3 regions of the Rhodococcus gannanensis genome follow, and region 3 is predicted to be linked to each of the others. Evidence: riboswitches for the same ligand, from Rfam matches in the RefSeq annotation. Region 3 holds a riboswitch; each other region holds the start of a gene.
What was found. Region 3 has a riboswitch for cobalamin ahead of ACFSJG_RS25535 (ABC transporter substrate-binding protein). Riboswitches for the same ligand answer to the same signal wherever they lie in the genome.

Region 1 (5,407 bases), 200 kb from region 3:
CCGAGAAGTCCGCCACCGCCGCGCTCGTGATGGAGGTGTGGTCCGACATCGCGTGCCCGTGGTGCCACATCGGCAAGCGGCGCTTCGAGACCGCACTGGAGCAGTTCCCGCACCGCGACCGGGTCGAGGTCGTGTGGCGCTCCTACCAGCTGTCCCCGGACACCCCCGCGGGCCTGCGCAAGCCGGAGCTCGAGGCCCTCGTGGAGATGAAGGGGATGCCCGCCGACCAGGTGCGGCAGATGTTCGCCCACGTCGCCGCGACCGGCGCCGCCGACGGTCTCACCCTCGACTTCGACACCGTCATCGCCGCCAACACCTTCGACGCGCACCGGCTCGTGCACTTCGCCGGCGACCGCGGCCCCGAGATGCTGGCCGCGCTGTTCCGTGCCCACTTCGAACAGGGCCGTGTCATCGACGACCACGCCGAACTCGTCGAGATAGCCGCGTCTGCGGGCTTCGACGCGGACGACGTCGCGGCCGTCCTCGCGTCCGACGCCCACGCCGACCAGGTCCGCGAGGATCTCTCACAGGCCCGTGCACTCGGCGTCACCGGTGTCCCGTTCTTCGTCGCCAACCGGGCGATCGCCGTGTCCGGGGCCCAGCCGGTCGAGGTGTTCACCCAGCTGCTGGAGAAGGCGTGGGAGGACAGTGGCGCCGTCGCCGGCTCGGACGACGCCGGATCCTGCGAAGGTGACGCCTGCTCGGTCTGAGGCGACCCGGGAACGACGAAGGGCATTCGATCGTGTGGTGCGATCGAATGCCCTTCGCGTCGTTCGGGGCGGAACGGGTCAGTTCTGACCGACCAGCTCCGGTCGGCGTGCCTGCGACGTCGCGCGCTCGGTGAGGAACGCGAACGCGAGGCCCAGCACCAGCCAGAGCGTCGCCTGGATCGCCAGCGACGAGATCCGGAACTCCCACAGCAGTGTCGCGGGGAAGTCCTCGCCGACCTCGTTGACGCCGGGCAACGCGACGTACCCGATGACGACGATCGCCAGGAACGCGGCGACCGGTGCCGCGACCCGCACCGACAGGAAGTCGTTCGCCGCGACGACGCGGGCGACGTATGCGGCGACGGCGACCGCGACGACACCCAGCGCGACTGCGGCGAGCCACAACCAGGTGCGCTCGTTGATCGTCTCCGGGTCGCCCACCGCGGGCGGATTGGCCGGGTACTTGAAGAACGGCACCGCCTCGATTGCGAGCCAGCCCATTCCGGCGAGGGCCAGCGCCAGCACCGGACCGGAGAGGGCGGTCACCCGCCGCGCGTAGTGCGCGACCGCGGCGAAGATCGCGCCGAGCGCCATGCCGGCGAGCGTCGTCGCGAGGAACAGGCCCGCCTTCTGGCCGTCGCGGCTGACCAGGGCGTCCTCGCCGTGCGAGTGCCCTGCTTCGGCTTCCTCGTGGTCGTGGGTCGCTGCGGTGTCGTGGGAATGATCGGCGACCGGCTCCTCGGGGGCGGACGCCGCCTCCTCGATCGCGATGGCGGCGTCGACGTGCGGTTCACCGATCACGAACGCGACGGCACCGGCAACCAGACCGGCGACGAGGCCGGCCAGCAGGCCGCGGACGAGGAGCTTCAGGAAGTTGTCGGTCAGTGGCACGGAAGCCCCAGCAGGTGACGACCGTCGTGCATGAGCTCATGCATGTACATGCCGGTACGCGACACCGCGCCCTGGTCGAATCCGACTAGGTAGAGGGTGAGCATCGCGAGCAGTACGACGCCCGCGACGATCAGTGCGAGACCGGCCGACTCGGTCGACCTGTCGGGTGTGGATACGACAGCCATTGGTTCCTCCTGGGATAAACGCGTCCCGTAAAAGCCCATGCGACGACGGCAGGGTCTGGCTGTCGGGGGCTGGCCCCGATCACAGTGGCGCGACCGCTCCGGATTGTCACCGGATTCCCGTCGCCGTCGCTATTTACTCGCGCACTGTCGCACGCACCGTTCGCACTGTCAATTGGGACGAAACGGCCTGCGGCCACCCGGTTCGGGCGGCCGCAGGCCGTAATTCAGGCAGGCACCTTGTCCAGGAACCCGAGCACGTGGACCAGTCGGCCGTCGGCGTCCCGCTCGACGACGTCGAAACCCTCGACGAGGTCCTCGGCGCCGGCCGGCCCGAGCTGCCACCCGAACCGGGCCTGCTCGTGGTGGCCGTCGACGGGACCACGGAGCCGGAACCGCATCCCGGGGAACTGCGCCTGAACCGCACCGATGGTGGCGTCGATGTCGTCGTGGCCGTGTGCCGCAACAGCCGGATCCACGTACCGCCCGTCGGGCGCCCACAGATCTTCGATCGCGGCGCGCCGGACGGCGGCGTCGGTCTCGTTCCACACCGCGATGTACCTGGTGGCCAGGGCGTCGAAGTCGCTCATGTCGTCTCCCGATTCTCCGTGCCGACCCGGGTGGCCGGTCGACGACAACTCTGCGGTGCAGCAGTGTTCGCCGTCGATTACCTGCGAGGTAATGGCCGCGCTTCCGTGCTCGGACCTACTCTCGGGACATGACGACGCTCGCGGAGACGGACCGGCCCATCGGGACCCTGCTCCGGCACTGGCGGGAACGTCGGAGGATGAGCCAGCTCCAGCTCGCCGGGCTCGCCGAGGTGTCGGCGCGGCACGTGAGCTTCCTCGAGACCGGACGGTCGCGGCCCACCCGGGCGATGCTGCTGCGACTCAGCGAACAGTTGGACATTCCACTGCGTGAACGCAACTCACTGCTGCTGGCCGGTGGATTCGCCCCCGCATATCCGGAGCACGCGCTCGGGGATGTCCCGATGGCCGCGGTCGCAGACGCGATCGGGCAGATCCTGCACGCGCATCTTCCCGCCCCGGCGGTGGTCGTGGATCGGCACTGGCAGATGGTCGACGGGAACGACGCCGTGGCACTGCTGGTCGAGGGATGCTCGCCGCGGCTCCTCGAGCCGCCGGTCAACGTGCTGCGGCTGAGTCTGCATCCGGACGGGATGGCGCCACGCATCGCGAACCTCGGTCAGTGGCGTGCGCACCTGCTGCACCGGCTCGACCACCAGATCGCGGTGACCGGTGACGACGTGCTCGCGGACCTCGCTGTCGAACTCGCCGACTACCCGTGCGAGGACCCCGCCGGGCCGCCCGAGCCCGGGGCGCTCGTGGTGCCGATCCGCATTCGCACCGACGCCGGCGAACTCGCGTTCCTGAGCACGACGACGGTGTTCGGGACCCCGCTGGACGTCACGGTCGCGGAACTGGCGGTCGAAACCTTCCACCCCGCCGACGCGGCCACCGCGGACGCGCTGCAACGCCACGAACGGTGACGCGCCGACCGCTGGGTGCAGCGGCCGGCGCGTCGCCTGTTCGTGGCTGTACTACCAGGTCAGGACTGCTTGGCCGCCACGTCGAGGACGACCTCGAACTCGAGCAGAGAGGCGCCGGTGGCGACGGGCTTCTTCGCCTCGCCGGCGTGTGCGGCACGGGCATCGCCGTCGCGCCACGCGGCGAATGCGTCCTCGGACTCCCACTGGGTCACCACGAAGTAGCGGGATTCGCCGCCGGTCGGGCGGAGCAGCTGGAACCCGAGGAATCCGGGGGAGTTCTCCACGGTGCCCGCGCGCGCCGCGAACCGCTTCTCCAGTTCGGGGCCGGCGCCCTCGGGCACCTCGATTGCGTTGATCTTCACGACTGCCATGGCCGCGAGCGTACTCGTGGCGGCGGTCCCGTGATGCAGCCTTGAACCGCCCGTGGACGCGGCTGTCCCCCGAAGTGACGGCCGCCGGTGGCGTCTCCCGATAACCTCGGTGCCGTGTTGCATGACGAGGGTGGAACCGGTCGGCCGATCCTGCTGCTCCACGGGCTGATGGGCAGCGCCCGTACCTGGCAGCGCCACGTGCCGTGGCTGCGCGAGCACGGGCACGTGTACACGTTCGACGCCGCCGGGCACGGCAGGCCCGCGCCGGGCCGGTTGACCACCGAGGCGTTCGTGGACGACCTTGCGGCCGCACTCGATCCGATCGCGGAACCGATGGTCGTCATCGGGCACTCCATGGGTGGCCTGCACGGATGGTGTTTCGCCGCAGCGCATCCGGATCGGGTGCGTGCGCTGGTCGTCGAGGACATGGCACCCGATTTCCGGGGCCGCACCGCCGCGGGGTGGGCGGCGATGATCGGGGAGTGGCCGGTCCCGTTCGCGGACGCGGGCGTGATGCTCGACTATTTCGGTCCCGTCGCGGGGCAGTACTTCATGGACTCGTTCGAACTGCGTGAGGACGGTTACCACCTGCACGGCGAGGTGCCCGTGTGGCGGGACATATCGGAGGAGTGGGGAACCCGCGACTTCTGGGCGCAGTGGCGGGCCGTGCGGGCTCCCGCGTTGCTGCTCGAAGGCGAGTTCACCATTACCCCGGACGGTCAGATGCGGGAGATGGCCGGTACCCCAAGGGAATCCGCGACGCGCTACGAGTGCGTGGCAGGCGCCGGGCACCTCGTGCACGACGACCGGCCCGACGAGTACCGGGCCGCTGTCGAGTCGTTCCTGTCCGACCACTGACACGGTCGGGGGAGGCGGGCGCAGCGTCAGTCCTGGACGCTCCGGACGACGCGGGCAGGATTCCCGACCGCGACGGAATCGGACGGAATGTCCCTGGTGACGACGGCGCCTGCGCCAACGACCGAGTTGTCGCCGATCGACACTCCGGGACAGACGATCACACCGCCGCCCAGCCACACGTTGTCCCCGATCGTGATCGGTTCCGCGGCCTCGAGTTTGGCCCTGCGCTGGACGGGGTCGATCGGATGGGTGGGGGTGAGCAGTTGCACGTTGGGCCCGATCTGGCAGTCCTCGCCGATCGTGATTGTCGCGACGTCGAGTGCGGTGAGGTTGTAGTTGACGAAGGTGCGGGCGCCGATGTGGATGTTCTCGCCGAAGTCGACGAAGAGTGGCGGCCTGACGACGGCATCGTCACCGAGGGTGCCGAGGACCTCCGCCAGTAGGTGAGAAGCGGAGTCGTCCCCGGCGACCGACGCGACGCGGTAGTCCTCGAGCAGGCGAGCCGCCCGGCGCATCATGCACTCGTTCTCGGGGTCGCCCGCGACGTACAGGTCACCGGCCAGCATCTTCTCGCGATTCGTCCGGGCGTCGGCGGCGTCGCGGGGCGGCATGCCCCGAACGTACTCGTCGGTGGCGGCCTACGCCTCCCCTGCGAGGGCGAACAGGCCGTCGTCGGTCTGCTCGATCAGTCCGTCGACGAGCAGCGAGTCGAGGGCGCGGTCGCGCTGCGCGGTGTCGGTGAGCCAGACCTGGTCCAGGAGTGCGCGTTCCACCGGGCCGTGGCTGCCGCGCAGCACGTCCATCAGTTTGCCGCGCACCTGGCGGTCGGTGCCCGCGAACTTCTGCACCTTGCGCGGCGGCCCGGTGTGGGCGGGGCGGCCCGCC
Region 2 (5,407 bases), on a different contig from region 3:
TCGCAAGACGGAGGGTGGTGACCGGGTAGATCACGGCGTTGTAGCCGATGTTCTGCAGCGTCTGTGCCGGAATGAGCTGCGACTTGCCGAATTCCGTCATGTTCGCGAGCAGCGGGACGTCCACTGCGCCGCGGAACTTCTCGAAGTCCGCCTCGGTGTGCAGTGCCTCGGTGAAGATCATGTCGGCCCCGGCGTCGGCGTACGCCTTCGCCCGCTCGATGGCCGCGTCGATGCCGTCGATACCGGCGGCGTCGGTGCGGGCGCAGATCACGAAGTTCGGGTCACGCCGGGCCGTCACCGCGGCCCGCAGGCGGCGCACCATCTCGTCGGTCGGCACGATCGCCTTGCCGTCGAGGTGGCCGCACCGCTTCGGGTTGACCTGGTCCTCGAGATGCAGACCCGCGATGCCCGCGTCCTCGAAGGCGAGGACGGTGCGGGCCGCGGACATCGGCTCACCGAATCCGGTGTCCGCGTCGACGAGGACGGGAAGGTCGGTGACACCGGCGATCTGGGCGCTGTGAGCCGTGACCTCGGTGAGGGTGGTCAGCCCGATGTCGGGCAGACCGAGTCCGGCCGAGAACGCGCCACCGGAGACGTAGACGCCCTCGAAGCCGATCTCCTGGACGAGCTTCGCCGTCAGCGGGTTGATCGCGCCCGGCAGCCGGGTGATGCCCTCCGACGTCAGGCTCGCCCGGAAGGCGGCGCGCTTGTCGCCCGCGGACGTCGCGGCGGCGATGAGCCCCGCCATCAGAAGAGGCCCTTCGGCGACTTCGGCGAGCGACCGAGCACCTCGTCGGAGACGGTGAAGGTGAGCTCGTTCAGCTCGCCGGCCTTCAGCTCGGGAGCGCGCTGCGCGGCGTCGAGGAAGCGGTCCTGCTCGGCCGGTGCGATGACGCCCTCGGCGAGGGTGCGGAACTTCGCGATGTACTGGTCGCGGGCGAACGGGCGAGCGCCGAGCGGGTGCGCGTCGGCGACGGCGAGCTCGTCGACGATGACCTCACCGCTCTTGAGGGTGACCTCGGCGCGGGCACCGAAGGCCTTTTCGTTCGGGTCGGTGGAATGGTAGCGGCGGGTCCACTCCGGGTCCTCGGCGGTGGAGATCTTCTGCCACAGCTCGATGGTGTCGGGACGCTGCGCCCGCTCCGGAGCGTAGGACCGCTCGTGGTGCCAGGTGCCGTCCTGCAGCGCGACCGCGAAGATGTACATGATCGAGTGGTCGAGGGTCTCGCGCGACGCCTGGGGGTCGAACTTCTGCGGATCGTTCGAGCCTGTGCCGATCACGTAGTGGGTGTGGTGGCTGGTGTGCAGGACGACCGACGCGATCTGGCTCAGGTCGCCGACCCGCTCGCGCAGGCGGAACGCCAGGTCGATCGGGGCCTGGCTCTGGTACTCGGCCGAGTGCTCCTTGGTGTAGGTGTCGAGGATGCCGCGCTTGGCCTCGCCCGGGCCGGGCAGCGGGACGTTGTACTCTGCCTTCGGGCCACCGAGCAGCCAGGCGATGACGCCGTCCTCGCCCTCCCAGATCGGGGACGGGGCGCCCTCGCCGCGCATCGCACGGTCCACGGCCTCGACGGCCATCTTGCCGGCGAAGGCCGGGGCGTAGGCCTTCCAGCTGGAGATCTCCCCCTTGCGCGACTGACGGGTGGCGGTGGTGGTGTGCAGTGCCTGACCGATCGCCTGGTAGACGGTCTCGGTGTCGAGGCCGAGCAGGGTGCCGATACCGGCGGCCGCGGAGGGGCCGAGGTGCGCGACGTGGTCGATCTTGTGCTCGTGCAGGCAGATGGCGCGGACCAGGTCGACCTGGATCTCGTAGCCGGTGGCGAGACCGCGGATCAGGTCGTTGCCGGTGCGGCCCGTGTGCTGCGCGACCGCGAGGATCGACGGGATGTTGTCACCGGGGTGCGAGTACTCGGCAGCCAGGAAGGTGTCGTGGAAGTCGAGCTCACGCACCGCGACGCCGTTGGCCCACGCCGCCCACTCGGGGGAGAACCTTCCGCCGACGCCGAACACAGTCGATCCGGGGCTGTACGGATGCGACTGCGCCTGCGCCCGCGCGTTGGCGACCGGGCGGCGGGTCACGGACGCTGCGGCGACGGCAGCGTTGTCGATGATCCGGTTGACGATCATCTCGGCGGTGTCCGCGGGCACCTCGACGGCGTCGGTCGCGACCTCGGCGATCTTCCACGCGAGGTGCTCGCTGCGCGGGAAGTCCTCGGCGGAGCGGTAGGTGCGAACGGGATGCGTCTTCAAGATGATGTCCTCCGATTGTGTCGGCGCCTGGTACTGGAACTCGGCCGGGAAGCGACCGATCGACCCGGCGATGTTCGCAGCGTATGGAGGACGCGACGTGACGGGAAGAGACTGAACCTGCGTAATTCGGTGGTGTGTGTCGGCGAATTCTGCGAATGCTGCGAACCTGACCGGACCGACCCCACACACTTTGCAGAACAGGCGAATTCACGCCACTGAAGTCCGCAGGATCGAACCGTTTCACTGCCAGTTCGCGGGCCGTACGCTGCCGACATGACCGACACCGACAAGGTTTCGATCACCGGATCCAGCCGGCCCGGAGCTACCGGTCGATGCACCCGGGTCGCCACCGACGAGACTCTGACGGCCATCCGTGAGATCGCGCTCGACCTGTTCGTCGAATGCGGATTTCGGGCCGCCCGCATGTCCGAGATCGGAAACCGGATGGAGCTGCGACCGGTGGAGCTCTACGCGCACGTCACGTCGAAGGAGCAGCTGCTCTGGGACATCATCCGCGAGTACACGACGAACGCTCTGGCCCGCGTCGAGGCGATCGCAGTGGCCGACCTCGATTCCGACGACAAGCTGGAACGGTTGATCGAGGCCCACGCCGACCTCGTGACCACGTATCGGCGGGAGGCGATCGTCGCTGCGCGGGACGCCGATGCGCTCACGTCCGCGCATGCGCAGGAACTGCTCGAACTCCGCAGCCGTCTCAAGCGGTGCTGGGACTTCGCGCTCATCTGACACGGGCCACCCGGCCAGGCCAGGTCAGAACGCCGACCGAGCAACCCGACACCCGAGTTCGCAGGTCCGGGGTATGACCCCACGATCGCAGGTCTCTAGAATCGACGGTGCAGTTGGTTCGCCGCCGAGGCAGTGAGGAGCCCCGAAGGCCTCGGTGGCGTCGAAGTGCCCGAGGGCACGAGAGGGAATCCGGTGTGAATCCGGAACTGTCCCGCAGCGGTATGCAGGAACGACCGCCGTCACCAGCACTGGACACGAGTCCGGGAAGCGACGGCCAGTAGGTTCGCCTCACCGGCGAGCGCCTGCGAGTCCGAAGACCTGCCCGCTGCGCCGGGTACGCCGTACCCGGCGGTGTGCCGCCTCGTGGACTGGGTGTGCGTACCCGATCGAGTTGTCGCCGTGCCCGGACTCGAGACGTGGCGACGGGGGCCTGTTCGGGCGTGCGCATTCGTGGGCGGCCTCTGGCCTCGACCCGAAGGACCGCACCATGCAGAAGATCTACGGCGGACCGCGACTGCGCCGACTGCGGGAGGAACGGGGCCTGACGCAGTTGGAGCTGGCCCGGACGCTCGATCTCTCGGCGAGCTACGTCAATCAGTTGGAGAACGATCAGCGCCCACTGACGGTTCCGGTCCTGCTCAAACTGAACGCCACGTTCGACCTCGATCCGCAGTTCTTCGCGGCCGATCAGGACGCGAGGCTGGCGGCCGATCTCCACGACGTGCTCCGAGCGGTCGGGTCCGGTACCCCCAGTGCGGCCGCGGTGGACGAACTGGTCGCAAGAATGCCGGAGATCGGCACCGCCCTGGTCGGGGTCCACCGGCGGCTGCTGGCGGCAACCGAACGGCTGGAGCAGTACAGCGTCTCGCTGTCCGCGCCGTCGGAGGCGACGTCGGAGCCGTCTGTGCCCATGCCGTTCGAGGAGGTCCGAGACTTCTTCTACGACAGGCACAATCACATCGCCGAACTCGACGACGCCGCCGAACGATTGTTCACGGAAAGCGGCCTACGGCCCGGTTCTCTGGACAACCAGCTGACGGCCCTCCTCGAATCGGAGCACGACATCGTCGTCAGGTTGCGCACCGATCCGCCCGACCGGCCGGGACCGAAACGCTCGTACGACGACGCGAACCGCATCCTGACCCTGTCCCGGCACCTGACACCCGGACAGCGGGCGTTCCAGATCGCAACCCAACTCGCCTTCCTCACCCAGTCGGCCACGATCGACGCGCTCGTCGAGTCCGCCACCGGTCTCGGAGAGGGCTCCCGCGAGGTGGCGAAGATCGGACTCGCGAACTACTTCGCCGGGGCACTGCTGTTGCCGTACACCCTGTTCCTCGACGCCGCGGAGCGGTTGCACTACGACATCGAGATGCTGGCGCTCCAGTTCGAGGTCGGATTCGAGACGGTCTGCCACCGGCTCTCGACGATGCAACGCCCGACCCGGCGCGGCATCCCGTTCTTCTTCGTCCGCACCGACCGAGCCGGCAACATTTCGAAACGACAGTCCGCCACCGCGTTCCACTTCTCCCGCATCGGTGGCAGCTGCCCGCTGTGGGTGGTGCACGATGCGTTCGGAATGCCCGGACGGATACTCACCCAGGTCGCACAGATGCCCGACGGCCGGACATACCTGTGGATCGCCCGCACCACCGACGACGACCCCCGACCGTACGGCACCGCAAGGCGGAGCTTCGCGATCGGATTGGGCTGCGACATCACCCACGCCGACCGACTCGTGTACTCCCGAGGCCTGCGACTCGACGAGCAGATGTCGCCGGATCCGATCGGCGCCGGATGCAAGATCTGCGAACGCACCGACTGCGCGCAACGGGCGTTCCCACAGATCGGCCGGCCGGTGCGCGTCGACCTGAATCTCAGTGCCCGCCAGCCCTATCCGTCGTAGGAACGTTGCACCTGTGCGCACTTCTGGTAGCTCCCGCTACCACAAGTGCGCACAGGTGCCGGCGGCGCATGGCCCGTCAGTGATGCCCCGCGTGACCGCCCGCAGCGGGCGGCGGACTCTGGACCGCCGCGGGCGGAACAGCCTCGTGCGAATCTGCGCCGTGCTGACCGGTGTGCCCAGCCGCGTCCGGAGCGCTCGGTACGTCCGTGCCCGACCCATCCGGCGCCACGATGCGCAACCGCTGCATCATCTCGTTGTCCTCGTGGTCGGTGAGGTGGCAGTGCCAGACGTACCCCTGTTGGGTGCTGCCGTCCGGCGCGACGAACGGGGCGTCGGGGTCGAACCCGAGTTCCTCCGCAGTGGGCCAGCGGACCGCGATGCGGGTGATCTGGTTCGGGGGGCAGCGGACGGTGTCCTTCCATCCCGTCTCGTACGGGGCGGGCGGTTGCAGCGGTCCGGTGACGTACTTCTCCGCGGACGGTGTCCACCGGGTGCCGAGCAGCG
Region 3 (5,407 bases):
CCACACCAGCAGCAGCGCGCCGAGCAGCGCGACGATGGGCAGCAGGCGGGCGTGCAGGGGACCGACCAGCATCCGCGCGGCGTGCGGGACGACCAGTCCGACGAAGCCGATCACCCCGGCCTGCGCGACGAGCGCGGCGGTACACAGCGACACCAGCCCGTACAGGACCCACCGCGACCGCTCCACGTCGGTGCCGAGGCTCGCCGCGGCCCGCTGCCCGAACGCGAACGAGTCCAGCACCCGGATGTGGGACAGCACCACCACCGTCGTCACCGCGACGACGACGGCCACCGTCGCGACGCCGGGCCAGCGGATCCCGGCGACCGATCCGAGGGTCCACTGCAGCACCCGGTGGGCGGCGTCGCGGTCGCCGAGCAGCACCAGCGCGGAGGTCACCGCCGCCGTGAACTGGCCGATCGCGATCCCGGCGAGCACGAGGCGGCCAGGCACCAGCGCGCCGGAGCGGGACGTCGAGATGAGGAACACCACCAGCAGACTCGCCACCGCGGCGGCGAACGCCGCCAGGGACACCGTCGCGGCGCCGAACAGTCCGCCGATGCCGATGCCGGTCGTCAGTGCGAGCACCGCACCGAGCGAGGCGCCACCGGACATACCGAGCAGGTACGGGTCGGCGAGCGCGTTGCCGGTCAGGGACTGCAGGACCGCACCGCACAGTGCCAGACCGGCCCCCACCAGCGCTGCGCCGATCACCCGGGGCAGCCGCAGGTCCACCACGATGTGCTCGGTGAGCAGGTCGGTGCCGGACCCGATGCCGAGCCGACCGGCGACGGAATCGACGACGGTCACCACCGACAGGTCGGCCGCACCGACCCCGACGCCGACGGCGCAGCTCAGCAGCAGTGCCGCGGCGACGACCGCGCACCAACCGGCGGCGGTCGTCGCCCGGACCCGGGCGGGCACCCGGGTGGTCACGCTCATCCCCGCTCGCCGGCCAGCTGTCCGGAGAGCGCGGACGCGCCGTCGATCAACCGCGGTCCCGGGGTGGTCGTGGAGAAGGGCAGCACCACGAACCTGTCCTCGCGGACGGCGGTCAGGTCCTTCAGTGCGGGATCGCTGCGCAGGTACGCCTTCTTCTGCTCGGCGGTGTCCCAGGATGCGTCCGCGAGCACGATGACGTCCGGGTTCGCGGCGAGCACGGTCTCCCAGTTGCCGTCGACCCAGGACCCGTCCAGCCCGGCGAAGATGTTCGTGGCACCGACCGCGTCGATGATCAACTGGGGACCGCCCCCGTTGGCGCCGACGTACGGGACGTCGGTGTTGCTGTCGTACCAGAAGATGCTCTTCCCGGCGCCCGACGCGGCGGACCGGACGGCCGTCAGGGTCTCGTCCTGCTGCTCGACGACCGCGGCGGCCTCGGCCTCCCGACCGAAGAGGACGCCGTAGTCGGTGATCTCGCCGGAGATCGACTCCCACTCGGCCGGGGCGCGCAGCGACTTGTCCGCGCAGCCGAACGGCGAGACGTAGGAGGCGACACCGACCTCGGCGAGGGAGTCCTGCGACCCGATCGCCTTCTCGTCGAATGCCGACCCGTAGGACGACAGCACCAGGTCGGGGCGGGTTTCGAGGAGCGCCTCGCGGCTCGGGTAGTCGCTCTCCTCGATGACCGGAACCGTCAGGTACGCCTCCTGCCACTGCGGGGCGATCGCGTCGTCGAGGTACGCGGTGCCGACCATCCGGCCCTCGGCCCCGATCGACAGGGCCGTCTCGGTGGCGCCCTGGCTGACGGTGACCGCCCGCTCGGCGGGACTGTCGAGGGTGACGGTGCGGCCGCAGTTCTCCAGGGAGATCGCCGCGGCGGCGTCCGAATCGGTCGATCCGCCTCCGCAGGCGGTCAGGGTCAACGCGGCGGCAACGGCGACCGCGGCGGCGGGCAGGGCCCGGGGTGGGATGCGCGAGAGGTCTCGCGTGGGGGTGTGGGTGCGCACGGCAACCCGCCTTCCATTACTCGTGGAAAACATGCAGGCAGGTGCCACGGCCGGTCTCCTGGCTCGGCAGGGCTGACCGCCGACCACGCCTTCCCGGACGCTGTCGCGTCCAGTGGCCGGGCATCACCCCGTGTGGTCGACGTACCTGCTCACAGTGGCGAGTACCGCGCCGGATTCGCACCGGACTTCCCGTTCACCGTGACACCGGCTCGAAGGATAGACGACGACTCGTTTCGGCAGGGTCCGGCTTGTCCGGTTCCGGTCGCGGGCGGTGCGGGTGCGCCCAGACGGTGGGATTGCCGCCCGATCGGGTGTCGCTCCCACCCGATAGGGTTGGCTCGTGCGCCCCTCACTCTCCGACTACGCCCATCTCGCGGGTGGCAAGGTCCGTGACCTGTACACCATCGACGACGAGCACCTGCTTCTCGTCGCCAGCGACAGGATCTCGGCCTACGACCACATCCTGAGCACGCCGATCCCCGACAAGGGCCGTGTGCTGACCGCGATGAGCGTCTTCTTCTTCACCCGGTTGACGGCGCAGAACCACCTGGCCGGGCCGCCGGACGACGAGCGGATCCCCGAGGAGGTCCTCGGCCGGGCGCTCGTCGTCAAGAAGCTGGACATGGTGCCCGTCGAGTGCGTCGCCCGCGGGTTCCTCACCGGCTCCGGCCTGATCGACTACCAGAACACCGGCGCGGTGTGCGGGGTGGAACTGCCCGAGGGGCTGGTGGAGGCGTCGCAGCTGCCCGAGCCGATCTTCACTCCCGCGACGAAGGCGGCCCTCGGCGACCACGACGAGAACGTCGACTTCGCGGCGGTCGTCGAGCAGGTCGGTCAGGCCCTCGCGGTGAAGCTGCGCGAGGACACCCTCGACATCTACTCCCGCGCCGCGATCTTCGCTTCCGAGCGGGGGATCATCCTCGCCGACACGAAGTTCGAGTTCGGCGTCGACGGCGACGGCAACCTGGTGCTCGCCGACGAGGTCCTCACCCCGGACTCGTCGCGGTACTGGCCGATGGAGGGCTACGAGGCGGGCAAGGTGCAGCCGAGCTTCGACAAGCAGTTCGTCCGCAACTGGCTGACCGGGCCGGAGTCCGGCTGGGACCGCGCGTCCGACGTCCCGCCGCCCCCGCTGCCGCAGGACATCGTCGACGCGACCCGCGCCCGCTACATCGAGGCGTACGAGCGCATCTCCGGACTGTCCTTCGACGACTGGATCGGCTGACCGCATAGGGTGGGCGCATGAGTTCGCCCGTCACCGCGGCCCCGGTCGCGAAGAAGGTTCCCCAGGAGCGCACCCACCACGGCGACACGTTCGTCGACGACTACGAGTGGCTGCGTGACAAGAGCAACCCGGACGTGATCGCGCACCTCGAGGCGGAGAACGCGTACACGGCGTCCCGCACCGAGCACCTCGGGCCGCTGCGGGAGGCGATCTTCGGCGAGATCAAGTCCCGCACCCAGGAGACGGACCTGTCGGTGCCGTCCCGGATGGGTCGGTGGTGGTACTACTCCCGGTCCTTCGAGGGCAAGCAGTACGGCGTGCACTGCCGGTGCCCGATCGACGCCCCCGACGACTGGACTCCGCCCGTGCTGTCGGCCGAGGTGGACATCCCCGGTGAGCAGGTGCTGATCGACGGCAACGAGCTCGCCGAGGGCCACGACTTCTTCGCGCTCGGCGCCATGTCGGTGACCCTCGACGGCACCCTGCTCGCGTACTCCGTCGACACGGAGGGCGACGAGCGGTACACCCTGCGGTTCAAGAACCTCGAAACGGGCGAGGCGATTGCCGACGAGATCACCGGCACCGCGCCCGGTGCGACGTGGTCGGTGGACAACCGGCACGTCTTCTACCTGACCGTCGACGAGTCGTGGCGCCCCGACACCGTGTGGCGGCACGAGCTCGGCACCGACCGGTCTGCGGACGTGCAGGTGTTTCACGAACCCGACGAGCGGTTCTGGGTCGGTTTCGGTTCGACCCGCAGCGAGAAGTACCTGACGATCTGGATCGGCTCGAAGATCACCTCCGAGATCCGCTACCTCGAATCCTCCGACCCAGAAGGCGAGTTCACCGTCGTCTGGCCGCGCGAGGAAGGCGTCGAGTACGGGATCGAGCACGCCGTCGTCGGCGGCGAGGACCGCTTCCTCATCCTGCACAACGGAGTCGTCGACGGAGTGAAGGCGGAGAACTTCACCCTGGTCGACACCCCGGTCGAGGACCCGAGTGATCGTCGCACGCTGATTCCGCACCGCGCCGACGTCCGGCTCGAGGAGGTCGACGCCTACGCCGGCCACCTCGTGCTCGGGTACAGGCGCGACGCGCTGACCCGGCTGGCGGTGTGGCCGCTCACGGAGTCCGGCTACGGCGAGCTCCGTGAACTCGAGTTCGACGAGGAGCTGTACTCGGTCGGAGCCGGCTCGAACCCCGAGTGGGAGAGCCCGCTGCTGCGGATGGGGTACACCTCCTTCATCACGCCCAGCCGCATCTACGACTACGAGATCGCGAGCGGCGCACTGCTGTTGCGCAAGGAGCAGCCCGTACTCGGCGGCTACGACCCCGCCGACTACGAGCAGCACCGGGACTGGGCGGTCGCCGCCGACGGCACCCGGATCCCGATCTCCATCGTCCAGCGCCGTGGCACCACGGCCCCCGCGCCGCTGCTCCTGTACGGCTACGGCTCCTACGAGTCGAGCATCGACCCGGGATTCTCCGTCGCGCGACTGTCGCTGCTCGACCGCGGCATGGTCTTCGCGGTCGCCCACGTCCGCGGCGGCGGTGAGATGGGCCGGCACTGGTACGACACCGGGAAGATGCTGTCGAAGAAGAACACCTTCACCGACTTCGTCTCCTGCGCACGGCATCTCGTCGACACCGGCCGCACCACCCCGCAGCGGATGGTCGCCGACGGCGGCAGCGCCGGTGGACTGCTGATGGGGGCCGTCGCGAACCTGGCCCCCGAGATGTTCGCGGGCATCCTCGCCAACGTGCCGTTCGTCGACCCGCTCACGTCCATCCTCGACCCCTCGCTGCCGCTCACCGTCATCGAGTGGGACGAGTGGGGCAACCCCCTCGCCGACAAGGACGTCTACGAGTACATGCGGTCCTACTCGCCGTACGAGAACGTCGGCGCCCACGACTACCCGGCGATCCTCGCGATCACCAGCATCAACGACACCAGGGTGCTGTACGTCGAGCCGGCGAAGTGGGTGGCGAAGCTCCGGGACACCAAGACCGGCGACTCACCGTTGCTGCTCAAGACCGAGATGAGCGCCGGGCACGGCGGCGTCAGCGGTCGCTACGAGAAGTGGCGCGAGGTGGCGTTCGAGTACGCGTGGGTGCTCGACACCGCGGGAGCCTGAGGCCTGTGCGCCCTTTCGGTAGTGGGAGCTACCAGAACGGCGCACAGGGCTACCGCCACACGTACCGCACCTGGGGTCGCCCGGTTCGGCCGTACTCGGTG

Region 1: another riboswitch for cobalamin. It lies ahead of ACFSJG_RS26450 (CbtB domain-containing protein); the one in region 3 lies ahead of ACFSJG_RS25535 (ABC transporter substrate-binding protein).
Region 2: another riboswitch for cobalamin. It lies ahead of ACFSJG_RS02765 (short-chain fatty acyl-CoA regulator family protein); the one in region 3 lies ahead of ACFSJG_RS25535 (ABC transporter substrate-binding protein).

The regions. Positions count from the first base shown of each region.
Region 1 covers NZ_JBHUFB010000022.1:218,019-223,425, reverse strand. Annotated here, with positions in the region: gene ACFSJG_RS26460 (DsbA family oxidoreductase) at 30-710, shown strand; gene ACFSJG_RS26455 (CbtA family protein) at 789-1,601, opposite strand; gene ACFSJG_RS26450 (CbtB domain-containing protein) at 1,592-1,786, opposite strand; cobalamin riboswitch at 1,817-1,960, opposite strand; gene ACFSJG_RS26445 (nuclear transport factor 2 family protein) at 2,011-2,373, opposite strand; gene ACFSJG_RS26440 (helix-turn-helix domain-containing protein) at 2,502-3,293, shown strand; gene ACFSJG_RS26435 (antibiotic biosynthesis monooxygenase family protein) at 3,353-3,664, opposite strand; gene ACFSJG_RS26430 (alpha/beta fold hydrolase) at 3,779-4,522, shown strand; gene ACFSJG_RS26425 (sugar O-acetyltransferase) at 4,549-5,133, opposite strand; gene ACFSJG_RS26420 (HhH-GPD family protein) at 5,161-5,407, opposite strand, start outside.
Region 2 covers NZ_JBHUFB010000004.1:41,857-47,263, reverse strand. Annotated here, with positions in the region: gene prpB (methylisocitrate lyase) at 1-748, opposite strand, end outside; gene prpD (2-methylcitrate dehydratase PrpD) at 748-2,250, opposite strand; gene ACFSJG_RS02770 (TetR/AcrR family transcriptional regulator) at 2,524-2,997, shown strand; cobalamin riboswitch at 3,163-3,319, shown strand; gene ACFSJG_RS02765 (short-chain fatty acyl-CoA regulator family protein) at 3,485-4,903, shown strand; gene ACFSJG_RS02760 (multicopper oxidase family protein) at 4,980-5,407, opposite strand, start outside.
Region 3 covers NZ_JBHUFB010000022.1:17,909-23,315, reverse strand. Annotated here, with positions in the region: gene ACFSJG_RS25540 (FecCD family ABC transporter permease) at 1-939, opposite strand, end outside; gene ACFSJG_RS25535 (ABC transporter substrate-binding protein) at 936-1,946, opposite strand; cobalamin riboswitch at 1,978-2,162, opposite strand; gene ACFSJG_RS25530 (phosphoribosylaminoimidazolesuccinocarboxamide synthase) at 2,287-3,171, shown strand; gene ACFSJG_RS25525 (S9 family peptidase) at 3,189-5,306, shown strand; gene ACFSJG_RS25520 (response regulator) at 5,356-5,407, opposite strand, start outside.